2 regions of the Clostridium novyi NT genome follow, and region 2 is predicted to be linked to the other one. Evidence: predicted binding sites of a transcription regulator. Region 2 holds the regulator's gene; the other holds the start of a gene.
What was found. The regulator NrdR, encoded in region 2, represses ribonucleotide reductase genes. The targets are predictions, from matches to a motif close to CACNANATNTNGTG.

Region 1: a site for NrdR is predicted at 9,597-9,610, ahead of nrdD (anaerobic ribonucleoside-triphosphate reductase). Genes of this name have one in related genera too.

Annotation. Positions count from the first base shown of each region.
Region 1 covers NC_008593.1:183,963-199,938, forward strand. Annotated here, with positions in the region: gene hisB (imidazoleglycerol-phosphate dehydratase HisB) at 1-66, shown strand, start outside; gene hisA (1-(5-phosphoribosyl)-5-[(5-phosphoribosylamino)methylideneamino]imidazole-4-carboxamide isomerase) at 86-802, shown strand; partial or broken gene hisF (imidazole glycerol phosphate synthase subunit HisF) at 814-1,545, shown strand; gene hisI (phosphoribosyl-AMP cyclohydrolase) at 1,567-1,890, shown strand; gene hisE (phosphoribosyl-ATP diphosphatase) at 1,964-2,296, shown strand; gene cls (cardiolipin synthase) at 2,334-3,773, opposite strand; gene NT01CX_RS01005 (hypothetical protein) at 3,806-4,156, opposite strand; gene NT01CX_RS01010 (WG repeat-containing protein) at 4,366-5,280, shown strand; gene NT01CX_RS01015 (Rossmann-like and DUF2520 domain-containing protein) at 5,470-6,315, shown strand; gene panB (3-methyl-2-oxobutanoate hydroxymethyltransferase) at 6,316-7,143, shown strand; gene panC (pantoate--beta-alanine ligase) at 7,203-8,054, shown strand; gene panD (aspartate 1-decarboxylase) at 8,058-8,429, shown strand; gene NT01CX_RS12185 (hypothetical protein) at 8,519-8,659, opposite strand; gene NT01CX_RS01035 (ferritin family protein) at 8,857-9,372, opposite strand; gene nrdD (anaerobic ribonucleoside-triphosphate reductase) at 9,627-11,738, shown strand; gene nrdG (anaerobic ribonucleoside-triphosphate reductase activating protein) at 11,759-12,253, shown strand; gene NT01CX_RS01050 (tetratricopeptide repeat protein) at 12,295-13,038, opposite strand; gene pepV (dipeptidase PepV) at 13,208-14,593, shown strand; gene NT01CX_RS01060 (MDR family MFS transporter) at 14,715-15,956, shown strand.
Region 2 covers NC_008593.1:1,439,881-1,455,856, forward strand. Annotated here, with positions in the region: gene gmk (guanylate kinase) at 1-407, opposite strand, end outside; gene remA (extracellular matrix/biofilm regulator RemA) at 407-679, opposite strand; gene NT01CX_RS06780 (YicC/YloC family endoribonuclease) at 697-1,578, opposite strand; gene NT01CX_RS06785 (NCS2 family permease) at 1,806-3,173, opposite strand; purine riboswitch at 3,243-3,341, opposite strand; gene spoIVA (stage IV sporulation protein A) at 3,495-4,973, opposite strand; gene der (ribosome biogenesis GTPase Der) at 5,220-6,536, opposite strand; gene NT01CX_RS06800 (DUF512 domain-containing protein) at 6,539-7,879, opposite strand; gene pgeF (peptidoglycan editing factor PgeF) at 7,997-8,716, opposite strand; gene nrdR (transcriptional regulator NrdR) at 8,824-9,300, opposite strand; gene NT01CX_RS06815 (YlmC/YmxH family sporulation protein) at 9,364-9,621, opposite strand; gene NT01CX_RS06820 (ferredoxin hydrogenase) at 9,844-11,583, shown strand; gene NT01CX_RS06825 (dicarboxylate/amino acid:cation symporter) at 11,766-12,929, shown strand; gene sigG (RNA polymerase sporulation sigma factor SigG) at 12,985-13,758, opposite strand; gene sigE (RNA polymerase sporulation sigma factor SigE) at 13,829-14,536, opposite strand; gene spoIIGA (sigma-E processing peptidase SpoIIGA) at 14,551-15,345, opposite strand; gene ftsZ (cell division protein FtsZ) at 15,500-15,976, opposite strand, start outside.

The DNA of each region.
Region 1 (15,976 bases), 1.3 Mb from region 2:
ATTAAAGAGGCTGTATTAATAGATGAAAAAATAAAAGGGGTGATGTCAACGAAGGGGATTATATAGATAAAAGGGGGCTTAATTAATGATAATTTTACCGGCAATAGATCTGAGAATGGGAAAATGCGTTAGATTGTATAAGGGAGATTTTAATAAAACAGAAATAGTTGCAGAAAGTGCAGTGGACACAGCACTTATGTTTAAAGAGTGTGGGGCAGAATATATTCACATTGTAGATTTAGATGGGGCATTAAAGGGAAAAGGTATAAATTTGGATATAGTTTGTGAACTCATAAAAAAGGTGGATATTCCTATAGAGTTTGGTGGAGGCATTAGAGATATAGAGACTATAGATTATTTAATTGATATAGGAGTTAGTAGGATTATACTTGGAACAGCCGCATTAAATAATGAAAAATTAGTTAGGGAAGCTATAAAAAGATACGATGACAAAGTTGCTGTAGGTATAGATGCTAAAAATGGGTATGTTGCAGTAGAAGGTTGGCTAAATTTAAGTAATGTTAATTATATTGATTTTGCTAAGAAAATGGAGAGTATAGGAGTTAAAAATATTATATTTACAGATATAAGTAGAGACGGAACGCTAAATGGACCAAATTTTGATGCATTATTAAAACTAAAAGAAAACATTAATTGCAATATAACGGCATCCGGAGGAATTAAAGATGTAAATGACATTAAAAAACTTAAAGAGTTTAATATTTATGGGGCAATTGTTGGGAAAGCTATATATTCAAATAATATAGATTTAAAGGAAGCAATAAAGTTAAGTGAAAAGTAGGGGGCAAAAGTATGAAAAATAAAAGAATAATACCTTGTCTTGATGTTAATAAGGGGAGAGTTGTAAAGGGAGTTAAATTTACTAACTTAAAAGATGTTGGTGATCCAGCTAAAATAGCCGAATTCTATGAAAAAGAAGGAGCAGATGAGATTGTTTTATTAGATATTTCTGCAACTTCTGAAGAAAGAGAAACTATGATTGATGTAATTAAAAAAGTTGCGAAAAATGTATCCATACCAATTACTGTTGGTGGAGGGATAAGGACAGTTGAAGATGCTAAAAAGGTAATAGAAGCTGGGGCAAATAAAATATCTATAAACTCAGCTGCTGTAAGAACTCCAAATTTAATAAAAAAAATATCAGATGAATTTGGAAAAGAAGCTCTTGTGGTAGCTATAGACGGAAAAAGAAATAAAGATGATAATGGTTGGAGCGTAGTTATAAGCGGTGGAGAAATTGATACTAGATTGGATGTTTTTAAGTGGGCAAAAAAAGCAGAAGAATTAGGAGCTGGAGAAATTCTTTTAACCAGTAAAGATGCAGATGGCACAAAAGAAGGATATGATATAGAGTTAACAGATGGGGTTTGTAAAACTGTGGATATTCCTGTAATTGCATCAGGTGGTTGTGGAAAACTTCAAGACTTTGGTGATATTTTTGAAAAAACAACAGTAAGTGGTGCTTTGGCAGCCTCAATGTTTCATTTTAGAGAAGTGACTATTAAAGAAGTTAAGGATTATATAGATTTTAGAAAAAAAGAATTAATAAATAAAATAGATTTTAAAAAGGGAAGTGGATTAGTCCCTGCAATTATTCAAGATTTTAAAAATGGACAGGTTTTAATGCTTGGATATATGAATAAAGAATCCTTTAATAAAACAATAGAAACAGGAATTACATGGTTCTGGAGTAGAAGTAGAAATGAGCTTTGGAACAAAGGAGCAACATCAGGAAATACTCAATATGTAAAATTAATTAGTATGGATTGTGACAATGATACTCTTTTGATTAAAGTAGAGCAAATAGGAAATGCCTGTCATAAGGGGCATAGAAGTTGTTTTTATAGAAATATAGATGGTAGGATTTAATATATTATAGTTTAATATACTATAAAAAATTATAGTTAAACATACTATAGATTAAGCATAGGAGTGAGTATAATTGGATAATATAGATGTTATAGAAGAATTATATAATGTAATATTAGATAGAAAAGAAAATGGAAAAGAAAATTCTTATACAAATTATCTATTTGAAAAGGGAATAGATAAGATTTTAAAAAAAGTAGGAGAAGAAACTACAGAAGTTATTGTAGCTGCAAAAAATACAAATAAAGATGATCTGATAGCAGAAGTTTGTGATGTTATATATCATATGGTTGTACTTATGGTAGAAAAGGAAGTTAAATTAGAAGATATAAAAAATGAATTAAATAAAAGAAGAAAAAAAGTAGGAAATAAAAAACCAGAAAGAAGAAAAATTGAAAATATATAAATAAAAAAACAGCATTGATTATTAAAATGCTGTTTTTTTATAATACTGGAGAAAGTAGTCTAGAGATAGACTCTTTAAATTTTATGATTATAGATCTATTTTCGTATGTGTATTGAGTTAACTTAATAGATTCTTTCATATCATTTTTAAATATTTCTTCACATTCAGCTGAAACATTACTATCATATATAAAAGCGTTAACTTCAAAATTCAATTTAAAACTTCGAACATCCATATTTGCAGTACCTATAGAACAAACTTTACCATCTACAACTAATGTTTTGCTATGGATAAAACCTTTCTTATAACAATATCCTTGAGCACCACTTTTAAGCAATTCGCCAAGATAAGAAAAAGATGCCCAATATACAAACATGTGATCAGGTTTACTTGGAATCATAATTTTAACATCTACTCCTGAGAGAGAAGCTATTTTTAAAGCTTCAAATATACTTTCATCTGGTATGAAGTAAGGTGTTTGTATATAAATATTTTTTTTTGCAGATTGAATCATTTTAAGATACCCATTTTTTATTTGTTCCCATTCAGAATCAGGTCCACTAGAAACTATTTGCATTCCTATTTCTCCAGTTGTACGTTTCGTTGGAAAATACTTTTTATCAAAGGTTATTTTTTCATTAGATGCATAACGCCAATCTAGTAAAAATCTTTGTTGAAGAGAATCAACAGCACTACCAGTTACCTTTTGAGTATCACGCCAATAGCCGAACTTTTTATTTTTACCTAAGTATTCATCTCCAATATTAAATCCACCAACATAAGCTTCTTTACCATCAATTACAGCAATTTTTCGGTGGTTTCTATAGTTAATACGAATATTTACAAATGGCAATAATGAAGGGAAAAAACAAGAAACTTTGCCACCAGCAGCTTTTAAATTATTAAAGAAACGATCAGAAAGCCTAAGACAACCCATTCCATCGTATAATAATCTAACTTCAACTCCTTGTGCTGCTTTTTCTGTTAATGCGTCCATTATATAATTGCCTAGTGAATCATTTTTTATTATGTAGTATACCATATGAATGTGATGTTTAGCGTTTTTAATGGAGGATAATAAATCATTAAATTTATTGTAGCCATCTGTATATATTTTTACATTGTTATCTTGAGTAAATACTGATTGACTATTTTTAAGATGCATATAAACCATATCTTTATAATTAATCATATTTTTATCTTTAAATTCCATGGTGTCATTTGTGAGTTGTCTTCCTTGTGAAAGCAGTTTTTTATGAAATCTGTCTTCTGTTGTTTTTAATTTAAACATTTTGTTTCTACTTAAGTTTTGTCCTAAAAGAAGATATAAAATAAATCCCACACCGGGTATTAAAATTAGCACCATTAACCAAGCCCAGGTGGCAGAAGGATTTTTTCTTTCAAAGAATATAATTAAAAGTGCAAATATAAGGTTCAAATATGTTAGAATCTTATATGTGGTAAATAAGTAGTGCATATTTTTAAACCTCCATATATAATAATAGAGTATTAATGATTACAGTTATTGCAACCATTGCATTTATTTGATGATGATTTAGAATTACAATTAGAGCAACTTTTATTTGGAATAACTTTAATCATAAATGAAGAATTTTTATATATAATACCTACACTATTAATATTAACATTAAAATCTTTATTATATATAAATTTTATATCTTTTATGGATTTTGTTATATAGTCCTCTTTGAGAGTTAGGTCATCTAAAAATATATCTACTCTACAGGATTTACAACAACCCTTTATATAAGATAAACGTACACAAGAATATTCTTTATGGGCATCTAGCATTTGTTTAAGTTCGATATATGCTTTATCTGATATTGATATAGTTACCATATAATACAACATCCTTTCCTATAATGAATATTAACATTAAAAATTTTTAGATAGATATTATTTTAACACATTTACAAATAAAAATGTGTTAAAACATTAGTGAAGAAATAAATACATTAAATATGTATATGATATAAGAATTTTGCAATTGAAGAAGGGCAAAATATGAAGAATGGATTTGTAGTTACTATAAATTAGGAGGAATTAAAATGGAAAATAATAAAGAAACATTATATCCAGTGCTTGTAGATAAGAAATATGGTTACATAAATAAAATGGGAGATATAGTAATAGAACCTAAATACGATTATGCAGAAGAATTTTCAAATGATTTAGCTATTGCAGGTATTGACGGAAAGCTTGGATATATAAACAAAAAAGGTGAAACTGTTATAGATTTTAAATTTAAAAGTGCTAATGAATTTAGTGAAGATTTAGCTGCTGTACAAATGGGATATAAGTGGGGATACATAAATAAAAATGGAGAAGAAGTTATTCCATTTAGCTTTATTGATGCTTATAACTTTAGTGAAGGATTAGCTTTAGTACAGATTGGTGGAAAACAAGGATATATAAATAGAGAAGGAAAAGTTGTAATAGAACCTAAATATGATTATGCACACAGCTTTAGTGAGGGAATTGCAGCTGTAGATATAAATAAAAAGTTTGGATATATAGATAAAAATGGAGAAGTTGTATTACCTCCTAAATATTTATCAGCAGGAGATTTTAAAGAAGGATTAGCTGCAGTTGAGGTTAAAAGGGGATTTGGGTTTATAAATAAAAGTGGTGATATAGTAATAGAGCCTAAATATGAAGAAGCTGATGACTTTAACAATGGATATGTTGTAGTATGCAGTGATGATAAATATGGATATATAGATAAAGATGAAAATGTAGTAATAGAAGCGAAGTACGATAACGTTGATGTAATAAGTGAAGGTCTTATTGCTGTTGAAGTGGGTGAAAAATGGGGATATATTGATATGCAAAATAAAATGGTCATAGAACCTAAGTTTACTGATGCATATGAATTTATAGATGGATTAGCACTTGTTGAAGTTAAAGGAAAAATAGGATATATAGATAAAAATGGAGAATATGTATGGAAACCTCAAAAGTAATTTGAGGTTTTTCTTATTTTTTTGTTTAACATTGGAAAAAAATATGATAAAATCAAAAAGATGGGTAGTATCTATGGAGAGCTACACCTAATTGTTATATTAAAAGATAATATTTTTAATCGTTGCTCATATCGTCAGGAATGAGACTTTTGTATCACGTCTTAAATTTAAATAAAGAGGTGATGCCTATTGAAAATCGGTTTTATTGGAGCAGGGAGAGTTGGATTCTCTCTTGGCAAATATTTTTTTGAAAAAGGAATAAGTGTTTCGGGGTATTATAGCAGAACCTATAGGTCTGCATATGAGGCTTCTAAATTTACTGATTCTAATTGTTATGAAAAATTAAATGATCTTATAGAAAATAGTGATACAATATTTATTACTACTCCTGATGATGTAATACATGATATATGGAATAAAATGTGCAACTTAAATATTAAGGACAAAATCATATGCCACACCAGTGGTTCATTATCTTCAGAAATCTTTTCAAATATAGACAATTCAGGTGCCTTTGGATATTCTATTCATCCAATGTTCCCATTTTGTGATAAATTCAATGATTATAAAAAATTAAATACTGCTTATTTTTCTATAGAAGGTGATACCAAGTATCTCAATTACTTGTATTCAGTTTTAGTTTCTTTAGGAAATAAGGTTCTTTTGATGAAGCCACAAAACAAAAAGCTATATCATTTAGCAAATGTCACTGTGTCTAATTTAGTGTTATCTATTATTAATTTAGGATGTGAGTATTTAAATAAGTGTGGAATATCAAATGAGGATGCAATTAATGCATTTTTCCCACTTATAGAGTCTAATATAAAAAACCTAAAGGAAAATGGAGTTTTAAGGGCTATAACTGGACCAGTAGAAAGAGGGGACATAGGAACAATAAAAAAACATATAGAGGTTATTCCAAGTGAAGATAAAGAAATGTATAAATGTTTATCTTCAAATCTATTAAAACTTTCTAAAATTAAAAATTCAGAAGTTAATTATGGGGAATTAGAAGAATATTTGGGGGGAATATAAATGAAAAACACTGTAACAACATTTCAAAAGGCCAAAAATAATGGAGAAAAGCTTACAATGCTTACAGCTTACGACTATTCTACAGCAAAGCTAATTGATGAATCAGGTATAAACGGAATATTAGTAGGGGATTCATTAGGAATGGTTTGTCTTGGATATGAAGATACTTTAAGTGTAACTATGGAAGATATGATACATCATACTAGAGCGGTTTCAAGGGGTGTAAAGAATACTTTAGTTGTTGGAGACATGCCTTTTATGTCGTATCAATCTTCAGTTTATGATGCAGTAGTTAATGCAGGAAGACTTATAAAAGAAGGTGGAGCTACAGCTGTAAAGTTAGAGGGGGGAGCAACTGTAATCGAGCAAATTAAAGCTATAGTAAATGCTCAAATTCCTGTAATGGCTCATATAGGACTTACTCCACAATCAATAAATGTATTTGGTGGATTTAAGGTACAAGGTAAAGATGAGGAAAAAGCTCAAAAATTAATAGAAGATGCAAAAAAGATAGAAGAAGCAGGGGCTTTTGCAATTGTACTAGAATGTGTACCTGCAAAACTTGCGGAACTTATAACTAAGGCGGTTTCAATACCTACAATTGGAATAGGTGCAGGAGCTGGTTGCGATGGACAGATTTTAGTTTATCAAGATATGTTAGGTATGTTTTCAGATATGAGTCCTAAGTTTGTAAAGAAGTTTGCAGATGTAGGTGAACTTATGAAGGACGGTTTTAAGGCTTATATAAAGGAAGTACAAGAGGGAACTTTTCCATCAAAAGAACATTGCTTCAAAATAGATGAAAGTGTTTTAGATAAATTATACTAGTGGTTTTAAATATAAAGGGGGGAAATACAGGCTGTTAATGCAGTTTTGTGTGTTTATATATGTTGAAATTAAATAAAATAAATGAAGTTAAAAAATATGTTGATGAGTGGAAAAAAGAAGGATTAACTATAGGCCTTGTTCCAACTATGGGCTGTCTCCATGAAGGACATAAAAGTCTTATAGATAGAGCGGTAAAGGAAAATGACAAAGTTATAGTAAGTGTATTTGTAAACCCAACTCAATTTGGACCTAATGAAGATTTTGATAAGTACCCTAGAAGTATAGAAAATGATGTTGATTTATGTAATAAGGCAGGGGTAAGTATAGTATTTAATCCAGATCCTAAAGAAATGTATTTTCATGATGCTTGTACCTATGTAAATGTAGAGAATTTAACTGATGGATTATGTGGTGCAAAGAGAGAAGGACATTTTAGAGGGGTTTGCACTGTTGTAAGTAAGTTATTTAACATATCCCAAGCAACAAGAGCTTATTTTGGACAAAAGGACGCTCAACAATTAGCTGTTATAAAAAGAATGGTTAGAGATTTAAATTTTAATGTGGAAATTGTAGGTTGCCCAATAGTTAGAGAAAGTGATGGACTTGCTAAAAGTTCTAGAAACAAATATTTATCTAAGGAAGAAAGAGTAGAGGCTTTAGTTTTAAGCAGGGGACTTAGAAAAGGAAAAGAATTATTATATGGGGGTATTAGAAAAACTTCAAAAATAAAGGAAACAATAGAAAATGAAATAAAGAAATCACATCTTGGTAAAATTGATTATATTGAAGTTGTAGACAGTATAACATTAGAACCAGTTGAAAATATAGAAAGAGATGTATTAGTTGCTATTGCAGTTTTTATCGGAAAAACAAGATTAATAGATAATTTTATTTTTAAGTTGGGGGAATAGACAATGGAATTAAATATGTTAAAATCAAAAATTCATAGAGTAACTGTAACACAAGCAGAATTAAGTTATGTAGGAAGTATAACTATAGATAAGGCACTTATGAAGGCGGCAAACATATTAGAATATGAAAAAGTTCAGATTGTAGATATAGATAATGGGGCTAGATTTGAAACGTATGTTATTCCAGGTGAGGAAAATAGTAAAGTTATTTGCTTGAATGGAGCAGCAGCAAGATGTGTACAAGTAGGAGATAAGGTAATTATTATGTGTTATTGTTCAATGGATGAACAAGAAGCGAAAGATTACAAACCTATTGTAGTATTTGCAAATGAAGATAATACAATAAATAAGATATCGAATTATGAAAGAAATTAAAAACACAGAAAATATTTTAGTAAAAGCAGAAACTAATTACAAAAGGTTTCTGCTTTTGCTTTAATTTTCTTATAGTACTCATAATGACATTAATCGATAGAAGTTGATAGACAATCGTCTATAACATCTTTAGTAATTAAGAAAGGTTTCTTTTCATTTAGCTCCTTACTAGGATTGGTAGTTGAGTTATTAGTTTCATTTTGTGTGTTTATTTCATCAGCTTTTTTCATATATGCATTCCTCCTTGTTATTTTTAGAAAATACTGAATATTAACTATATTATATTATTTACCACTGGAAGTTTCAACTATAATATGGTAAAAATATCAAGAGAATAGGATAATATTTTTTGTGCTAACTATAAATATTATTAAATTATAATATATAATATGCACTATATCCTAACAATGTTATACTATGAATTATATTATTTTTTAATAGAACCATATTTGTCCTTATCATAGTTAATTAATACTAGAGTAAGTTCTTCAAGGTGTTCTTTTTCTTCATATACAATTTTTTGCAAAGTTTCTCTTATATCTGAGTAAGGTATTTCAGCCAAATGTTGTTCATATAATATTATGGCTTCTAGTTCACCTTTAGCACCTTCCCTTAGATAATTTAATAATAATTTATCTGTTATTCCACTATTTACAGTTAAGTATTCCTTTACTGGTGTTAAGGTGGTGTGTGCAATTACTCTTAAATAAGCATCCATTTCCATAGGATCATATTTTCTAAGAAGTTCTAAAAGCATTCCATAATGATTATGTTCCTCTTGTCTAATGTGATATAAAACATCATTTATTTCTTTTATATTGGAATTTGAAATAATAAAAGAATAGTCATTTATTGCTACTAGTTCGCCAATCATATCTTCCCTTAATTTACTTGTTACAAAGTATGGATAACCTTGAGGTTGTTTATTGGTAGTATAACTCATAAAATAAAGACCTCCTAAATTTTATATATTATTATACTATTCAATAAAACCATATTTTGGGAATATAAATTTAATATATAAATAAATTTTAATTAATGTCAATATTACTAAGAGTTTAAAAAACGGAATAAAAGGAAGAAAAGAAAACTAAATTCATGGTATTAATTTAATATAGTTTATTATAGAATTGCCATAAAAATCTTTGTAGAGTATAATAGGCAAAGTACAATATGTTGTGGTTGGAGGAAAATAATATGCTATATGTGGTTAAGAGGGATGGGAGAAGGGTTCCCTTCGATTCAATAAATATAAAGAATGCTATAAAGGGATCGGCGGATGAGATAGCTTTTGCCTTGAAAGAAAGCGAGATTATAGAGCTTACACAAAAGGTTATAGAGCAAATTGAAATTATAAATTGTAAAGAAATTTCGGTAGAAGAAATACAAAATATTGTGGAATGTGTTCTTCAACAAAATGGATATGAAACAATATGGAAAACATATTCTAATTACAGAAGAGAAAGAACTAAGATAAGAGAAAAGAAATCACATTTAATGACTGTTATCCAAAAAATCGGTGTAGAAACAGATAGAGATAATGCAAATGTAGGAAATAACTTTAGTTCAAAACTTCTTAGAATAGCTAGTGAATCTAATAAGTGGCACAATCTTGGAATGATGCCAAAGCATTTAGCAAAGCTTCATGAAAACGGAGATTTATACTATCATGATTTAGATTCATATAATCTAACAATAAATTGTTTAAATATAGAGACTGGAAAGATATTGCGTAGAGGATTTAACACAGGATACGGAACAATTCTTCCAGCAAAGAGATTAGAATCAGCAGCGGAGTTATCTTGTATATTACTTCAAAGCACTCAAAATGATATGTTCGGAGGACAATCTCACACTAACTTTGATAATGACATGGCTCCTTTTGTAGATATGTCAAGACAAGAAATTAAAAAGGAATACAAAGAATATCTAGGTGATATAGATAACTTAGATGAGATTGTAGAAAAGAAACTAGAAAAAGTAGTTCATCAGTCAATGCAAGGTATTGTTTATAATTTAAATACCATGCATTCAAGAGCAGGAAGCCAAGTACCTTTTAGTTCTATAAACCTTGGATTACCAGATAACAAAGATGCGGCTATGATTGATAGAATCTTTTTAGAAGAGTATGAAAAAGGACTTGGAAAAGGAGAACAACCTATTTTCCCTAATATAATTTTTAGAGTTAAAAAAGGTGTAAATAGAGAACCACAAGACCCATATTATGATCTTTACAAACTTGCGTGTAGAGTTGCTAGTAAAAGAATGAATCCTATGTTTATGAATTTAGATGCGGACTTTAATAAGGAATACTATGACAAAGGAGTAGTTGCTGCAACAATGGGTTGTAGAACTTATATAATGTCAAATGTAAACGGAGAACCAGGGCCAGCAGCCCGTGGAAACATAGCGCCTACTACAATAAACTTACCTAGACTTGGAATACTTGCAAAGGGAGATGTAACTAAGTTTTTCTCATTATTAGATAGCAGATTAAATTTAGCAAGAGAATCTTTACTTCACAGATACAGTGTTCTTAAGAATCTAAAGGTTAAGGATTTACCATTTGTAGCAGGAGAAAAATTAATGAGAGGTTCTGAAAACTTAGGACCAGAAGATACTATAGAACCAATTTTAAAACAAGGAACTTGGGGAATTGGATTTATAGGACTTGCAGAAACTTTAATAGCTCTAGTTGGAAAACATCATGGAGAAGATAAAGAAACTCATGATTTAGGAATTAAAATAGTATCTTACATAAGAGAGTTCTGTGATAAATATAAAGAAATAGATAAATTAAATTGGTCTTGTTATGCAACTCCAGCTGAAGGACTTTCAGGAAAATTCATTGTTCACGATAAGAATGTATTTGGAGAAATAAAGGGAGTTACAGATAAGGATTACTATACAAATAGTTATCATATCCCAGTTGGATACAAGATATCAATTAAAGATAAAATAGATTTAGAAGCACCATTCCATAAAATATGTAACGGTGGACATATAACTTACATTGAAATGGATGGCTATCCAGAAGCAGAAGATGTAAAATCTATAATAGATTATGCGTACAAACAAACTAATATAAGTTATATAGGTATCAACTTCCATATGAGATATTGTAGAGATTGTGGTGAAAAGATAGAAGTATTTGAAAGTAACTGTCCTAAATGTGGAAGCACAAACATACAAGGAATATCAAGGGTAACAGGATATCTTTCTTTAGATGAAAGATTTGGTGCTGGAAAAGTAGCTGAACGTAGAGATAGACTTTCACACAATGGAGATAGACATATAAATACTTATTAATAATTTGGAGTGATTAAAAGATGAATCTTCGTGTAGCAGGGTTCTTAGACAATACTATGGTAAATGGCAAAGGGATAAGAAGCGCATTATTCTTATCAGGCTGTAATCATAATTGTGATGAGTGCCAAAATAAAGAGATGCAAAATGCAAATTATGGCGACGATATTGAAGTTGAAGATATTTTAAATAGAATAAAATCCAATATGCCATTAATTAAAGGGGTAACTTTTTCTGGAGGGGAACCATTTGAACAATGCAGAGAACTTACTGTTCTTGCTAATAAACTAAAAGAAGAAAATCTTGATATTTGGTGTTACACAGGATATACTTTTGAACAAATTTTAAAAGATAAGGATAAATTAAAATTATTAAAATCTGTTGATGTACTTATAGATGGAAAGTTTGATAAAAGACTTAAAGAAGGAGCTAAAAAATATACTGGCTCTAGCAATCAAAGAATTATAGATGTAAAAAGTAGTCTTAAAAATAATAAAATAATTGAAAAGAATATATAAAAAATACCACAGGTTTATTATAAGTCTGTGGTATTTTTAAATCACTCAAAAGGAAATAATATGTTACCTTGGGATTTTGATTGTCTATTTATAGTGTCTTTAATTATTGTATAGTAGCATTTACACCAATTGTTATCAGGTTCTAATTTGTAAGCTTTTTTAGCTAGTGGAAAAGCAGATTTATAATCACCCATATCTAAATAAACAAGGGCTTTACCTATATAAGCTTCACAATTGTCATTATCTATAGTTATTGCTTTAGAGTATGTGCTTAAAGCCTCATCATGCATACAAAGACCTATTAAAAGTTCTCCTTTATTACAATAGGCTTCATAAAAATTCTCGTTTAAAGCTATGCATTTATCATAGCATTTTAAAGCATCAAAGACTTTACCTAATTGAACAAGCACATAAGCTTTTTTGTAATAAACCATATAGTTTGCTTTATTTTGAGATATGAGTTTATCACAAAATACAAGTGCTTTATCAAAGTCATCAGACATTATATAGATTTCTATCATATTTAAATATCCTTTAAAGGTATCGTTGCTTATTCGTATATATTTTTTTATACACTTTTCAGCTGAACTTATATCGCACATCTCAATGTAAGCCTCTCCTTTTGCCAAATATATTTCAGCGTAATCATTGTTAAGTTCTAAGGCTTTATCAAACATAGAAAATGCTTTATGTATGTTGTTATTTTTAAAAAAGTCGCGACCTGTAGATATGTAACTTATAATCTTACGTTCTAATACATCATATGATAAAAGATCTTTTTCCATATACCTTCCTCCAATCTTTTGTAATACTACTTCTTTTAACATTATTACCAGTGGAAGCAAATTATAAACCTTTAGAGTTACTATTTTGTTATAATATATATGTATATGCAAATATTATTATTATGATATAATTTTACAAAGATATTTACTAAAGAAAGGGGAAGTGTCTATGAAGATAAATAATTTAGTAGATAACATGAAAGAAAGCATTGTAAAGTCTACTCAAGAGTTAATATTAATAAAAAGTGTTAAAGAAGAACCAAAGGAAAATAAGCCTTTTGGAGAAGGACCAGCAAAAGCTCTTGAATATTGCTTAAATTTATGTGATAAGCTAGGGTTTAAAACAGTTAACTTAGATAATTACATAGGTTATGCAGAATACGGTGAGGGAGAAGATTACATAGGAGTTTTAGGTCATGTTGATGTAGTTCCAGAAGGGGATGGCTGGATTTATCCACCTTATGCAGCAGAAGTACATGATGGCAAAATATTTGGTCGTGGTACTATGGATGATAAAGGACCTATGATTGCTTGTGTATATGGTCTTAAGGCTATTAAAGATGCTGGAATTAAACCTTCTAAAAAAATAAGAATTATTTTTGGAACTAACGAAGAAAGTGGTTCAGAAGGAGAAATAGATCGTTATTTCGAAAGTGAAAAAGCACCTATTGCTGGATTTACTCCTGATGCTGAATATCCAATTATAAATGGAGAAAAGGGACTTACAATATTTGATTTAGTAAAAGAATTAGACAGTAAAAATAGTTCTATAGCTTATATAAAGGGTGGTCAAAAGGCAAATATGGTTCCTGACTACTGTGAAGCTGGAATTTTAATTAATGATGCTAATTTAGTTATAAGTGCAGCAAAAGAGTTTGTTGATAAAACAGGATTTGATATATCAGTAGAACCAAAGGATGATATGGTAGTTGTTAAATCAAAGGGTGTTGCAGCACATGGAAGCCTTCCACAACTAGGTAAAAACGCCATAATGCAATTATTCATGTTTATAGGAGAATTACCACTTGAAAAGAGTGATATAGTTAACTTTATTAAATTTATGAATAAGCACATTGGTATGGAAGTTTACGGAGAATCTTTTGGTGTTGGACTTGAAGATGAAGTATCAGGAAAACTTTCATTTAATGTTGGTGTAGTAAATATGAATAAAGATAAGGTAACTATGACATTAAATTTAAGATACCCTGTAACATGTAAATTTGAAGATATGATAAATGGTTTAAATAAAACATTATCTAACACAGATATAAAGATAGAAAATATGGATCATCAAGAACCTTTATATTTTCCAGAGGATAATCCGATTATAAAAGTACTTTCAAAGGTTTATGAAGAACAAACAGGAGATAAAACAAAATTACTATCAATTGGTGGAGGAACATATGCAAAGGAGATGCCTAATATAGTTGCCTTTGGCCCAATATTCCCAGGTGAACCTGACTTAGATCATCAAGCTAACGAGTATATGAAAATTGATGATTTAATTAAAAACACTAAAATTTATGCTCATGCTATGTATGAACTTGCAAAATAATAGGTAAACCTAAAATAGTATTTATAAAAATGGTTAAATATAATCTATTAGAATATAATTTTTTATATTTTGGTAGATTATATTTCCATATATCATATTTTAAAGGAATAGGTGAGGAAATATGGGGCTTAAACATACAATAAGAGGATATGCTAGATTACCAAAAAGTATAATTGCTATATTTTTTGCAAGAATTATAAATAGTTTGGGAAACTTTGTTTACCCATTTTTAACGATTTATTTAACGGAAAAGATGGGAATGACATCAGATAGAGTTGGAAACTTTATGTTAATGGCAGCAATATTTATGGGTTTAGGGTCAATAGTTGGAGGTAAACTTTCAGATATAATAGGACGTAAAAAGATTATATTGATATTCCAAGCTATGTCTGCAATAACCCTTATACCATGTGGGTTTTATGAGTATTCTATGATAACGCCATGGCTTTTAATTATTTCTGGATTTTTTGGAGGGGCTGTTCAACCAGCAAGTGCAGCTTTAATAGGAGATCTTACTAATACTAAAAACAGACAGGAAGCTTTTTCGCTTTTATATTTAGGAATAAATATAGGTATTGCAGTTGGACCATTAATTGCAGGGGTTCTATATAAGAATTATATTAGATGGATATTTTGGGGAGATGCAATAACTACTTTATCTTCCTTGATATTAATTATAGTTTTTGTAAAAGAGAGTATACACGATATAAGAGAAGAGGAAATAGAAAAAGATAATATTGATGAAAAAAGTGAGGAAGGAAATTTATTTATGATAATGATGAAAAGGCCTACTTTACTTATATTTTCATTAGTATGCTTAATATATTCCTTTGTTTACGCTCAAAATGGATTTTTGATTCCCCTTCAAGTGAAAGAAACGTATCCTGAAAATGGAGCTGTGCTTTATGGAAGTTTAATGTCCATAAATGCTATAGTAGTTGTATTTTTCACGTTTATTATAATACATTTAACTAGAAAAAATTATGCCATTTTTAATATGGTACTCTCAGGAATATTTTATACTGTAGGTTTTGGAATGCTTTTTTATGTAAAAAGCTATGAATTTTTTATAATATCAACAATTATATGGACTGTTGGAGAGATAATAGCCTCAACCAACCAAGGAGTATATATAGCAAATCACACACCAATGTCCCATAGAGGAAGGGTTAATTCTATCATTCCTTTAATAGCAGGTACAGGCTATGCGATAGGTCCTAAAATTATGGGATTATACATAAAAAATAGAGCTTTAAATTGGGCGTGGCTTGTTATTGCAGTATGTTCTGTGGTAGCAGCAGTTATGATGTATGTTTTATACAAAGTTGAAATTCACAGCAAGAAATCCCATAAAAATTTATAGTATAAAATAATGGAAATAAA
Region 2 (15,976 bases):
TTTTTTAGTTCTTCCATAGAAGGAGGTAATATAAAAATAAAAATTCCTTTAGGATAGTTTTCTTTTACTTTTAAAGCACCTTGAATATCTATCTCTAATATAACATCTTTCCCATTTTTAAGTTTTTCTAATACATTTGATTTTGGAGTACCATAATAGTTTCCGTATACTTCTGCATATTCAAGAAAATCTTTTTGTTCTATTCTATCTACAAAATTTTCTTTAGTTAAAAAATAGTAATTTTGACCATCTACTTCACCTTTTCTTGGAGATCTAGTTGTTGCTGAAACTGATAACCAAAAATCTCCATTCTTCATTAGTTCTTTACAAATGGTACCTTTACCTGCCCCTGATGGTCCTGATATTACTAGTAAAAGCCCCTGATTGTCTTTTTCCGATTGATTCATTATTCATCTACCTCATCAATATTAACTTCATCTTTAGAAGATAGTCTGTGTGCAACTGTTTCCGGCTGAACAGCTGATAATATTACATGATCACTATCTGTTATTATAACAGCTCTAGTTCTTCTACCATATGTAGCATCTATAAGCATACCTCTGTCTCTTGCTTCCTGTATAATTCTTTTAATAGGAGCTGATTCAGGGCTTACAATAGCCACAAGTCTATTAGCAGAAACTATGTTTCCAAATCCAATGTTAATTAACTTAATACTCATATTAGTCCTCCCAAAATTTATTCTATATTTTGTATTTGTTCCCTGATTTTTTCTATGTAATTCTTCATATTTATAGTTAAATTTACAATTTGTAAATCATTAGCTTTTGAAGAAATAGTATTGGTTTCCCTATTCATTTCTTGAATTATGAAATCAAGTTTTCTTCCCACTGGTTCACTTTTTTCTAATGTATCTTTTAATTGAATTATATGACTGTTAAGTCTTACAACCTCTTCATCTATAGCGGCCTTATCTGCAAATATAGCTACTTCCATTGCTATTCTAGATTCATCTATATCACTATTTTCTAAAAGTTCATTAATCTTATCGTTTAATCTTTCTTTATAATCTTTTACTACTAAAGGAGCTCTTTTTTCAATATCCTTTAATAATTCTTGTATAATGTTACATTTATTTGTAACATCATCTTTTAATTTCTTACCCTCTTTTTCTCTCATGCTAACTAATGATTCTATAGCTTCATTTAGAGGTTCTCTCATGTAACTCCAGATTTCATCTGAATCTTCTTCTTTTTTTTCTACAGATATAACATCTGGAAATTTAGAAATAAGCGATACTGAAATATCATCTTTAGTTTCATATCTTTCTTTAATTTCTTTTAAACAATTAACGTAACTATCTGCCAATTGTTCATTGAATTTTACTTCCATATCATCATTAGAATATACATTTTGAGTTATAAAAACATCAATTTTTCCTCTATTGATTTTTTCTTTTAAACACTCTCTTATTTTACTTTCTAACGATAATAAGTTTCTAGGCATTTTTAAGTTCAAATCAAAATATCTATGGTTTACACTTTTAATTTCAATAGTAAAACTGCGACTACTTCCTTCTTTTGTCGTTCCCCTTCCAAAGCCCGTCATGCTTTTTAACATTTTTACCATCCTTCCGCAGCACATAATAAGTTCATATTCATTATACATAAACCATTATTGAAATTTCAAGTTTAAATTAACTAAAAATGCATATTTACTATAATATCATATTTTCTACTATAATAAAATACATTAATAAATTACTATTTATAATATAAAAATTAGACTAACTTTAAGGTTAGTCTAATTTTTATTAAAAGCTAATTTTTATACGATTTTTAATTTAACTATTTATTCCTAATTCCTACTGCAACTAATTTTATTATAAACAATATTGCAAGAATATATATTATATATGAAACTTTCTTCTTTTTATTTTTATCAGTTGTTAATAAGTTATTTATTAAATTTAATACTGCATAAGATAATATTCCCAATGTTAATCCATCACCAATACTATAAGTTAAAGGCATTAGTGCAATTGTTAAAAATGCTGGTACTCCTTCTATAAAATCTGAAAAGTTTATTTTAACTACATTTTCTATCATAAAGAATCCCACAATTATAAGCGCTGGTGCTGTAGCACATGCTGGTATAGCTATAAATAATGGTGCTAAAAACATAGATATTAAAAATAATATTCCTGTTACAACTGATGTAAGTCCTGTTCTTCCCCCTTCAGCAACTCCTGCTGAACTTTCTACATATGTAGTAACTGTTGAAGTTCCCATAACAGCTCCAACTGTTGTACCAATAGAATCTATAAGCAATGCTTTTCCAGCATTTTTAACTCTTCCTTTTTCATCAATCATACCTACTTTAGATGCAACACCAACAAGTGTTCCAACTGTATCAAAGAAATCTACAAATAAGAATGTAAATACTATTGTTAAAAACGATAAAATCTTACTGCTATCTGTTATATATGAAAAATCTAATTTAAATGCTATTGGTTTAATTGATTCATATCTAAAAATACCATTTGGTAAAAATATATTGTATTGTTCTGCCGCAACCTTTGTATTAACTAATGCATATGCCCATGCAATTAATGTACTTACTACTATACCCCATAGTAACGCTCCACGAACATTTTTCTTTGATAAGATTACTATAACTACAATACCTATACATGCCACTATTACAGTTGGAGTAGTAAAGTTACCTATCTTAACAAATGTTTCAGGACTTTTTACTACTATACCAGCATTAGCAAATCCAATAAACGCTATAAACATTCCTATACCGCCTGTAACTGCCAATTTTAATGTATTTGGAATAGAATTTACAACAGCTTCTCTCACATTAGTCAATGATAAAATAATAAATATAATACCTTCTACAAAAACAGCTGTTAATGCAATTTTCCAATCTACTCCCATAATTTTAACTACACTAAATGCAAAGAAAGCATTGAGTCCCATTCCTGATGCTAATGCAAAAGGTAAGTTTGCATAAAGTCCCATGAATATTGTAGTAATTCCTGCTGTTAAACAAGTGGCAGTTAATATAGCTCCTCTTGGCATTCCTGTACTTCCTAAAATATTAGGATTTACAGCTATAATATACGCCATTGCCAAAAAGGTAGTAATTCCTGCTGTTATTTCTGTTTTTAAATCTGTGCCACTTTCTTTGAGTTTAAAAAACTTGTCCATATTTTGTCCTCCTGTGTAAATACAGAATAAACCACTTAGGCTATAAGCAATCTAAGTGGTTTATTATATAATTTACACTAGACTACTCATAGTCAAATATTTACGGTATTTGGTAGAAACGCCCGACCTTATTTCTGGGCTTATATGAGTACGTGATTAATATTCTGTTTTATTTTTAATTTCAATATAATTTTACTATATACCCTTATATATGTCAACCCGTTATGAAAATTAATTTTATTTTTTTTATTATAGTTCGTGTTTTTATATAATAAAAAACTAGGATTTTCCATCCTAGTTTTTTATTATCTTATTATATTTTTATAATATTATACAGATTAGTCCTCCATTGCCCTCATTTATGATTTTCTCTAAAGTCTTTCTCATTTTTATTTGAACATCTTCAGGCATCTTGTATAACTTATTTTGCAGTCCATCTTTAACCATAACTTCTAGTGACTTACCAAACATATTGCTTTCCCATATCTTTGATCTATCACTTTCAAATTGTTCTAAAAGAGATGTTACAAGCTCTTCGCTTTCTCTTTCCGTTCCTATTATAGGAGATATTTCAGTTTCAATATCAGCTCTAATTAGATGTAATGATGGTGCACTAGCCTTTAACTTAACTCCATACCTAGTACCTTGTTTTACTATTTCCGGTTCTTCTAAAGTCATTTCACTAAGTTCTGGAGATACAAGTCCATATCCTTTTTCTTTAACATCAATTAAAGCACTAGCTACTTTATCATATTCAACTTTTGCTTTACTTAATTCTTTCATTATATTTAAAAGTTCATTTTCTCCACTTATATTTTGACTACAAACTTCACTTAATACTTTATAGAATAATTCGTGTCTTGGATTTAATTGTATTCTTGCATTTCCTTCACCCATATTTATTTCTTTAAGCTTTGAATTCTCTAAAAACTCTATTTCATCAAATTTATTTGCGAATTCTTTTATATCCCTCACTTTATAAACCTTTTGGCACATATCTTTAATTAAAGATATGAAGTCTTCTTTCAACCAATGATTAACATCTAATTTTTCAATCCACTCTGGCATATCAATATTTATTTCTTTTATAGGGAATTCTTTTAATATTCTTTGGAATATATTTGTTATATCTTCTTGTTGCATATTAGCTATATCCATAATTTGTACAGGAACATTGTATTTTTCTTCTAGTGATTTTCCTAGTTCCTTAGTTTCTTTACTGTTAGCATTTTTAGAATTTAATATTATTATAAATGGCTTATTAATAGATTTTAATTCATTTACTACTCTTTCTTCAGCTTCAACATAATCTTCTCTATCAATATCTGTTATGCTTCCATCTGTAGTAACTAAAAGTCCAATTGTAGAATGTTCATTAATTACTTTTTTTGTTCCAATCTCCGCTGCTTCTTCAAAAGGAATTTCATAATCATACCAAGGAGTCATTACCATTTTAGGCGTTTCTCCTTCATTATATCCAAGAGCAGCCTTTACAATATAACCAACACAATCTACCATACGAACCTTAAATTTTGTTTCTTCATTTAAAGCAATTTCTATAGCTTCATTAGGTACAAATTTAGGTTCTGTGGTATGAATAGATTTACCAGATGCACTTTGTGGAAGTTCATCTTGTGCCCTTTGTTTTTTATAAGTATTTTCTATGTTAGGTATAACCATAAGTTCCATAAATCTTTTTATAAATGTAGATTTTCCGGTTCTAACAGGTCCAACTACCCCTACATATATGTCCCCTTGAGTTCTATCTGCAATATCTTTGTATATGTTAAAATCTTCCAACTTTACCCCTCCCAATACTTCCTTTTATATAATATATATATTTAAAATAAGTATAAATATTATAAAATCTTTAATAATCTTCATTAAATTTTTATAAAATAAATTATTTTATAAATCTGTCTTAATTTTAATAATAAATATATTAATTAATCCTTTAAAATATTACAAAAAATAAAAAGCCAACTTAAAATAAATTAAGTTGACTCATCTATCATCATATAAATTTGCATATTGTTTTAAAATTTATTATTCTTTTCTTTCTCTAAACTCTAGCTTGATTCCAGTTCCACTAAAATCAAAACTTTCTCTTAGTTTATTTTCTAAGTATCTTCTATAAGAGAAGTGTAAAAGTTCAGGATCATTTACAAAGAAAACAAATGTAGGTGGTTTAGTTCCTATTTGAGTTACATAGTAAATTTTTAATCTTCTTGTTCCCATTACTGGAGGTTCTTTCATAAGAACAGCTTTATTTATAATATCATTTAATATTCCTGTTTTTATACGCTTACAGTAGTTGCCATAACATTCTTTTGCCATTCCTAATACTTTGTGAACCCTTTGACCTGTCTTTGCAGAAATAAATAAGAATGATGCGTAAGGTAAGAATGATAATTTTGTTCTTAACTTGTCTTTGAAGTTTTTCATAGTCTTATCATCTTTTTCAATTAAATCCCATTTATTTACAATAACTAGGATTGCTTTGTTAATTTCATGTGCATATCCTATTATTCTTTCATCTTGTTCTGCAATGTCTTCTGTTGCGTCTATCATAAGTATACAAACATCTGCATTTTCTATAGAAGCTAGTGTTCTAACTGCACTATATCTTTCAACTTGTTCTTTTATTTTGCTCTTTCTTCTAAGTCCTGCTGTATCTATTAAAACAAATTTTCCTTCTTCTGTTTCTACATAGCTATCTACAGCATCTCTTGTAGTTCCTGGTATATTACTTACTATGTGTTTTTCTTCTCCTAATATTTTGTTAATCAATGATGATTTTCCAACATTAGGTCTTCCTATCATGGCAATTCTTATATATTCGTCTTCCTCTTCTTCAACATTACCTTCTGGGAACTTTTCTATAACTTCATCTAAAAGATCTCCAAGTCCTAATCCTTGTGATGCTGAAATTGGCATAGGATCCCCAAGTCCTAAATTATAAAACTCATATATATTATCATCTAATTGTCTTCTATCTATTTTATTTACAGCTAAAACTATTGACTTACTTGCTTTTCTTAGCATATGAGCAACTTCTCTATCCGCATCTGTTAATCCTTGCTTACCATCAACTATAAATAGTACAACATCTGCCATTTCTATAGCTAATTGAGCCTGTCTTCTCATTTGAGCTACAATTATATCGTCATTTTCTGGTTCAATTCCACCAGTATCTATTATTGTAAAGTTATTGTTTAACCATTCTGCTTCAGCGTATATTCTATCTCTTGTAACACCTGGCATATCATCTACTATGGCTATTCTCTTTCCTGCTAATTTATTAAATAAAGTAGATTTTCCAACATTAGGTCTTCCTACTATTGCAACTATTGGTTTACCCATTTTTATTCCTCCTGCCCATATTTGTTTATTAATTGTATTAAATCCTCTCCTGTGTAGTCGCAAACTATAACTTTTCTGTTTAATCTTTCTTCTATATCACAGATTTTTATATCATCTAACATGATTAGTTCTGTATAATCCCCTAATTCATATCCTTTTTTGAACATATTATCTGACATTATTATGTACTTGCCAATTTCACCTTGAGATAATTGTTCTATAATATCTTGACCTGTTAATAGTCCAGCTACTGTTATAGTTTCTCCGAAGAAGTTATTTATTATTTTTTTTACCTCAATTTTTATGTTAGAATTTTGCTGCATAATTTTATCAGCAGCATTTTTTATTTCTTCGTATGCAGAAGTTCCTGTAACCATTGTGAAACTACAATTTATACTTTTATCTACATTATGTAATGAATCTTGTATGTTTTCTCTAAAGTTTCTTATCATTCCAACTCCATCTTCTAGTTGTTGGAATCCATTATAAAATTCATTTTCTGGAACATCTCTTTTTGCTATTACATAAAACTCATCAGATAATCTTACAAAAGGTTCTCCAACTTCTTTTATAAACTTATCTTGAAGTTTTGCAACTCTATCAATTTCTTCTGAGGCAGTTTTTTCATTAAATAGTTCTAATTCCACTAAACCATTTTGTTTTCTAAATTTAGTCACTCCAATTGGAACAACGGCTAAATTATTTATGTAAGGATACAATTTATATAAATCTAATATTGTTCTTTTTAGCTCTTCTTTATCATTATAACCTGGACATAAAACGATTTGACAATTTACATCTATTTTAGCATCAGTAATTCTTTTAAGTCTATCGTATATAGTTCCTGCAAATCTATTATTCATCATTTTACATCTAAGTTCAGGATTAGTTGTGTGAACTGAAATATTTATTGGACTTATTCTATATCTTATAATTCTGTCTATATCATCTTCAGTCATATTTGTCATGGTAATAAAGTTACCTTGCAGAAAAGATAATCTAGAATCATCATCTTTAAAATACAATGTATCTCTCATACCTTTTGGAAGCTGATCTATAAAGCAAAATATACATTTATTATGACAGTTTTTAGGTCTATCTAGCATAGGATCTCTAAATTCTAATCCTATATCTTCCCCAAAATCTTTTTCTATTTCTATTTCCCAAATTTCTCCGTAACTTTTTTCTATTTCTATAACAACGTAATCATCTACTATTAAATACTTATAATCAATTATATCTTTAACTTTAGTACCATTGATGCTTAATAATTTATCGCCAACTTCTATTTCTACTTCTTCGGCAATACTATCAGCTAGTACTTTTGAAATTTCGTTTTGCATTTTTCCCTCCAAAGACTCCTCTTTTATCAGTTCATTAAATCATATTATCATTAATTTAATTATTACGTCAAGCTTTGAGTTCTTTGTGGTTTATGAGGAAGTTTATTTCTCCTAAAACTACTTAATAAATATAAAGGAAAATATTCTACCACTTTTTTCTTTAGACTTTCTATAAGAGTGAAAACTATATTCTTTTGAACAGTATGTGCACATATTTAATTTATTAATTTGATCATCACAAATTCCCTTATCATTTAACTGCTTTATTATACATTGCTTAAGACTTAGATTTCTTCCATCATTTATATATGTATCTTTATATATGTCCTTATTTTTAAAAGTTTCTATAAGTTCTTCACTTACTTCATAACAACACTTCATGTTGTGAGGTCCTATATAAACCTTAATATCTTTTATTTCACTATTATAATCTTTAATTAACCTATCTATAGTTTTAGCTACTATACAATTTATAGTACCTTTCCATCCACTGTGTACAGCTGCCACAACAATTTTTTTTCTATCATATATAATGACAGGAACACAATCTGCCGTAAATACCCCTATAAGAACTTGTTTTTTATTTGTAATTATGGCATCTCCATCGTGATTTATACCATCATAATCAAAGATTTTATCGCTATGTGTTTGGTTTAAATATCCTACCTCTTTTACATTAAACCATTCTTTTAGATTTTGTAAATTCAAAAGTCCCTCTTCTGTATTTTTATTAAAATCTAAATTTTCATCCGCTGTAGAAAAATAAATTCCTACTTTATCATCATCAAAACTTAAAAAATTAAAATCATCAACTTTAACTAATTTAAATTTTTCCATTTTATCACATCCTCAAAATATATATTAACTTTTCAAATCAAAAAACTGTGTACAAAATTATTAATAGTACACAGTTTTACTTCTTTTATAAAGAACACATTTTGTAGTTATTTTTTTATTTTACCTATATGTTTATCTGACATAAGATTAGTAATTTCCTCTATAAAGGTATTTATATCTTTAAATTGTCTATATACAGATGCAAATCTCACATATGAAACCTCATCAATTTCCTTTAACTTTTCCATTATAAGCTCACCTATGTATTCTGATTTAACTTCAGTTAACATATCATTATTCATTTTCTTTTCTATTTCATCTGCTATAGAATCTATTTGAACTCGTGAAATTGGTCTCTTTTGACAAGCTTTCACCAATCCATTTATTATTTTTGTTTTATCAAAATATTCCCTATTAGAATCTCTTTTTATAACTAAGACAGGTATATCCTCAATTTTTTCATAGGTGGTATATCGTCTATTACATTTTAAGCATTCCCTTCTCCTCCTAATGGCTTTATGGTCTTCTGTTGATCTAGAATCTACAACCTTACTTTCCTCAAAACCACAATATGGACATTTCAAGCAATCACGCCCTTTATATAATATTTCAATTTACATTATACTATTTTTTAATATATATTACTACTATTTATTATCTAAAATATCATTTTCAGATATACTTACCAATATAACATCTACACCTATCTTCACTATATCTTCCCATTTTATTTCTATGTTTTCATCTTTCCCAAAAAAAGAATCCTTTTCTTTTGGTATTATTAATGATATTATCTTACAATCATCACAATCAACAACTAGGTCTTTTATATATCCTAGTTTACACCCTGTATTAACATCTATAACTTCCATAATCTTTAGATTATTTATAGAATAAAAGTCCATCTTTCTTTTCCTCCTCCAAATGTTTTTATCTAATTATATGTTTGCATTAAGATTTATAGACATTGTAAGTTTAATAATTTAAATTTTAACAAGTCATAAGGTAACCCTTGACTTTAACATTGTGAATATCTATACTTAAATAGTAATTATTATTAACTAATAGTATTTTAAAATGAACTTTATACTTAAATATAACTTTGTGCTTAAACAGGAGAGATCACCATGAGTAAAATTACAATAACTATAGACAATAACGAGATAGAAACAAAAGATAATTTAACAATATTAGATATAGCAAAACAGCATAATATATTTATTCCTACTTTATGTTATATTAAAGATCCATTAAATATAGGAAAATGCAATCTATGTCAAGTAGAAATTACATTTGATAATAAAACGGAAATCAAAAGGGCTTGTTGCACTCGCCCCAAAAACGGCATGAAAATTAGTACATGTTCTGAAACTGTAAATTCTTCTATAAAAAATAGAATTTCAGAAATTTTAAGCGAACATGAATTTAAATGCTTTAAATGTTCTAGGAAATTTGATTGTGAACTTTTAAATATAGTAAAAAAATATAAAGTTGGTCCAAAAACTATTTATAACATGAATAATTATGAAGAAGAAAACTATGTTGATACTAGAAGTAAATCTATTATTATAGATAGACATAAATGTATTAAATGCGGACGATGTGCTGTTACTTGCAAAAACAAAACAAATACACAAGCTATCCTTTTAAAAATGATAAATGGTTCTTTTAAAGTAAAAACTACAGATGACAAATCTTTAGATGAAACTAACTGTTTACTATGTGGTCAATGTGTAAATATATGTCCAGTGGCTGCACTTTCTGAAACTCCACATATAGATAGAGTTTTAGATGCAATTAACAATCCTAAAAAACACGTTATAGTTGCAATTGCTCCTTCTGTTAGAGCTTCAATTGGAGAAGCTTTTAATATGAGCTATGGTACTGACGTAACTTATAAATTATATACTGCTTTAAGAAAATTAGGATTTGATAAGATATTTGATTTGAATTTTGGAGCTGACTTAACAATAGTTGAAGAGGCTGAGGAGTTAGTTGAGAGAATAAAAAATAATGGTCCCTATCCTATGTTTACCTCTTGTTGTTCTGCATGGGTAAGACAAGCCGAAAATTATTTTAAAGAATTGTTACCTAATTTATCATCAACAAAATCCCCTCAACAGATTTTTGGTGCAGCTAGTAAAACCTACTATCCACATCTTATGAATCTAGATCCTAAAGATGTATTTACTGTAACCATAATGCCTTGCACTGCAAAAAAATTTGAGGCACAAAGGGATGAAATGGCTGTAAATGGTGTTGATAGTATAGATGCTGTATTAACAGCAAGAGAACTTATTAAAATAATAAAAGATAAAAAAATAGATTTTCCAAATTTAGAGAATGGAGTTCAAGATCCAGCCATGGGAGAATACTCTGGAGCTGGAGCTATATTCGGGGCTACAGGTGGAGTTATGGAAGCTGCTCTTAGAACAGCAAAAGAACTTTTAGAAAATAAATCGCTAGATAACATAGACTACAAAGAAGTTCGTGGTTTTAAAGGAATCAAGGAAACTACAGTAACTATAAACAACAAAGAATATAACTTAGCAGTAATAAATGGTTCCTCCAATGTATTTAAATTTATAAACTCTGACATGATGAGAAAAAAACAATATCATTTTATAGAGGTAATGTCTTGTGAAGGAGGATGCATTAATGGAGGTGGACATCCTCATGTAAATTCTACTACTAGAGAACTTGTGGATTACAAAAAACTACGTTCATCTGTACTTTACAACCAAGACCTTAATCTACCAAAAAGAAAGTCTCATGAAAATACTGCAATAATTAAAATGTACGATAATTTTATAGGAAAACCAGGCAATGATTTTGCACATAAAATATTTCACTTTTCTTATAAATAAAAAATCATAAATTGTTTAAAACTTTTTATTGACACAAATAAATATATTAAATTATCATATACAATGAAGTATTTTATACTCCTTTATTATAAAAATAAAAAACTTCTCCCTGTATTGAGGCTGAAGTTTTTATTTTTTATATAATAATATGGTAAGGAGAATTTTATTTAGGAGAGATTACTATGAAAAAACTTTTTAACAATCTTATATTCAAACTTGTACTAGGGGTATTTTTAGGTATTCTTATAGGACTAAAATCCCCTGAGAATGTAATGGGAGTTATTATAACTATAAAATATGTATTAGGGCAAATTATATTTTTTGCAGTCCCATTAATTATACTAGGATTTATTACTCCCTCTATTGCAAAATTAAAGAATAATGCAAGTAAACTTTTAGGAATAACTATTTTCATAGCTTATTTATCTTCTGTAGGAGCTGCATTTTTCTCTTCATTTTTAGGTTATAAACTTATACCTAAACTTTCTATAGCTTCACAAACTGAAGATCTTAAAGAGCTTCCTAAGCTTTTATTTAAATTAGATATTCCTCCTGTTATGACAGTTATGAGTGCTCTTGCCTTATCCTTACTTTTAGGACTTGCAACTGCATGGACAAAATCAGATTTAATTGAAAAACTATTAGAACAATTTCAAGATATTATATTGAGCATAGTAAATAGAGTTATAATCCCTATTCTACCATTATTTATAGCTACTACATTTGCTTCATTAAGTTACGAAGGTTCTATTACAAAACAGGCTCCTGTATTTTTAAAAGTAATTGTAATAGTTCTTATTGCTCACTTTATATGGTTAGCTCTTTTATACTCTATTGGTGGTGCTATTTCTAAGAAAAATCCTTTAACTGTTATTAAAAATTATGGTTCTGCCTATTTAACTGCTGTAGGAACTATGTCTAGTGCTGCAACACTACCAGTAGCATTAAAATGTGCTAGAAAATCATCTTCTCTTAGACAGGATATAGTAGATTTTGTTATTCCACTATGTGCAAATATACACCTTTGTGGTTCTGTTTTAACAGAAGTATTCTTTGTAATGACAGTGTCAAAAATATTGTATGGTTCACTTCCAAGTGTTTCTACAATGATACTTTTCATACTACTACTTGGAATATTTGCAATAGGAGCACCTGGTGTACCTGGTGGCACAGTTATGGCATCCTTAGGACTTATAATAAGTATACTAGGATTTACGGATTCTGGAACTGCTCTTATCCTAACAATATTTGCGCTTCAAGATAGCTTTGGTACCGCTTGTAATGTAACCGGTGATGGTGCCATAGCACTGATGGTTACGGGAATTGCTAATAAGAAAAACTTATAGATTACAATAAAAAACTCCTAAATTCATTTTGATTTAGGAGTTTTTTATTTAATTGTTATACATACTTTCTCATATGTTTTAATGCTGTTTTTTCAAGCCTTGATACTTGTGCTTGTGAAATTCCTATTTCATCTGCCACTTCCATTTGAGTACGTCCTTGGAAAAATCTCATATTAAGTATCATCTTTTCTCTTTCATTTAATCGCTTCATAGCTTCTTTAATAGATATGTTTTCTATCCAGCTCTCGTCAACATTTTTACTGTCACTTATCTGATCCATAACATAAAGGGCATCTCCACCATCATGATATATAGGTTCAAATAATGATACTGGATCTTGAATTGCATCTAATGCAAATACAACTTCTTCCCTTGGTAAATCTAATTCTTTTGCTATTCGCGAAACATTAGGATCTTTATTTTCCTTCTTTATAATCTTATCTCTAACTTGTAGTGCTTTATAAGCTATATCTCTTAATGATCTACTTACTCTAATAGAATTATTGTCTCTTAAATATCTTCTAATCTCTCCTATTATCATAGGCACAGCATAAGTTGAAAATTTTACATTTTGACTTAAATCAAAATTATCAATTGCTTTAATAAGTCCAATACATCCTACTTGAAATAAATCATCTACATTTTCTCCTCTATTATTAAATCTCTGAATTACACTTAATACTAGTCTTAAATTTCCTCTTACAAATTTTTCTCTTGAAAGGTTGTCACCATCCTTCATCTTTAATAATAGTTCCTTCATTTCCTTTTCTTTTAATACAGGCAATTTTGAAGTATTTACCCCACATATCTCCACTTTATTTATCATAATGTAATCAGCTCCTTCAAAGTAGTCGCATTAAAAGTATTTCCTCAGGAACATTTTTTTATACTAAGGACAATCACACCATTTTACTAATTTCTTTTTTTAATCTTTTTATAATTCTTTTTTCAAGCCTTGAAATATATGACTGAGAAATGCCAAGCAAGTCTGCAACTTGCTTTTGAGTCTTTTCTCCTTTTCCAGTAAGACCAAATCTTAATTTTATTATTTCTTTTTCTCTATCACTTAATTTTCTCATAGCAATAAATAAAAGTTGTTTATCAACTTCATCTTCAATTAAGTTATAAACCATATCATTTTCTGTTCCTAAAATATCTGATAGCAACAATTTATTACCATCCCAATCAGTATTTAATGGTTCATAAAACGATATTTCTGCTTTAACTTTATTGTTTCTTCTAAGATACATAAGTATTTCATTTTCAATACATCTTGATGCATAAGTTGCAAGTTTAATCTTTTTCTCTGGATCAAATGTATTTACAGCTTTAATAAGTCCAATGGTTCCAACTGATATTAAATCCTCCACAAGGATACCTGAATTTTCAAACTTTCTAGCTATATAAACTACAAGTCTAAGGTTTCTTTCAATTAAAATAGTTCTAACACTATCATCCCCAGCTCTAATTTTATTAACCAAATTTTCTTCTTCTTCTTTAGATAATGGAGGTGGAAGCGCATCATTTCCCCCAATAAAATAGACCCTTTTAATAAAAAACTTAAAGTTTGATAATATCTTGTTTAAAAGCACTTCTAAATTTAACAAAGATTTACCCCTCCTTAAATAATTCCTCTAGATAGCAAAGCATTATACTCATTTAATTCACTTAATCCATTATTACAAAGTGCAATAATAACTTCTCTCTTTTCAATTTTATCTTTTTTATGAATATTAATATATTTAGGTTTAAATCCATAAAGTTCACCCGTAAACCCACTTACAACCCTATATGGTATAATAAACTTTTCATTTTCATTCATCTTTAAGTCTCTTAAACATTCCTTTTCTACTATCATAACTGGCAAATTTGTAGCAGGCTCTCTAAGTTCATTACCAGTATCTAAAAAAGCCTTTACATTTTGAATGTAATCATCCATAACTATGTCAACTTCATATATAAAACTATTACACTCATTTCTATCCCTTATATAATTAATAAGTCTATGTATGACTATATAAATAATCATAATTGCTAAAATTAAATATTTATAAGAAAATATACCTAATTTATTATAAATACTATGCTTAATATTTATTTCTAAAAAAATACATATACCCGCCAATAGCATAGAATAAAATATGAAAATTAAAGTTGATTTAATTATTAAAGTTAAATCTTTTTTTCTAAACACTATTAGTGTCATAAAAATAGCAACAATAATCTTTAATGGTATATTAAAAAAATACAAAAATTTAGTATAAACCATAATGAATGCATAAGTTGTGCCTAAAATTGATGCTAAGATTATATATATTATATTTTCCTTAATTCTAAGTGTTTGAGTTGTAATATAAAGTAAAAATAAATTCACTATGAAGTTTTCAATTATAAATACATCTAAATATAATATCACTTCCTTCCCCCTCCTAACACATATTATATAACTACTTATTTCAAAATTTTGTCATTTCATAAAAAAGATTTCTGTTTTTGTTTTTACATTATTTTACATATTGTTTTTTGCATAAAAAAAATACCTACTGAAATATTCAGTAAGTATTTTATAACTATCTATTATATCTTCTCAAAAATGCTGGAACTTCTAAATCATTTTGATCAAATTCTCTGTCTCTTTCTCGCTCTCTTTCTCTTTCACGAGTAGCTGCTGTTTCTTCATAAACAGGAACTTGTTCTCTTTCTCTCTCTCTTTCCCTATATCCATTATTATAGTTATGAGAATAAGTTTCTTCTTGTTTTGGTGTTGAAATTATTGTTTTTTCTTCTTGTTCTGCTGCAGCTTTTTCTTCAAATCCTGTAGCTATAACAGTAATTCTTATTTCATCTTTTAAATTTTCATCAATTACAGCACCAAATATAATATTTGCATCTGGATCAGCAGCTTCTTGAACTATTTCTGCTGCCTCGTTTATTTCAAGTAATCCTAAATCTCCGCCACCAGTTACATTTAATAGTACTCCAGTAGCACCCATAATAGATGTTTCTAATAATGGACTTGAAATTGCTTGTTTTGCAGCTTCTTGTGC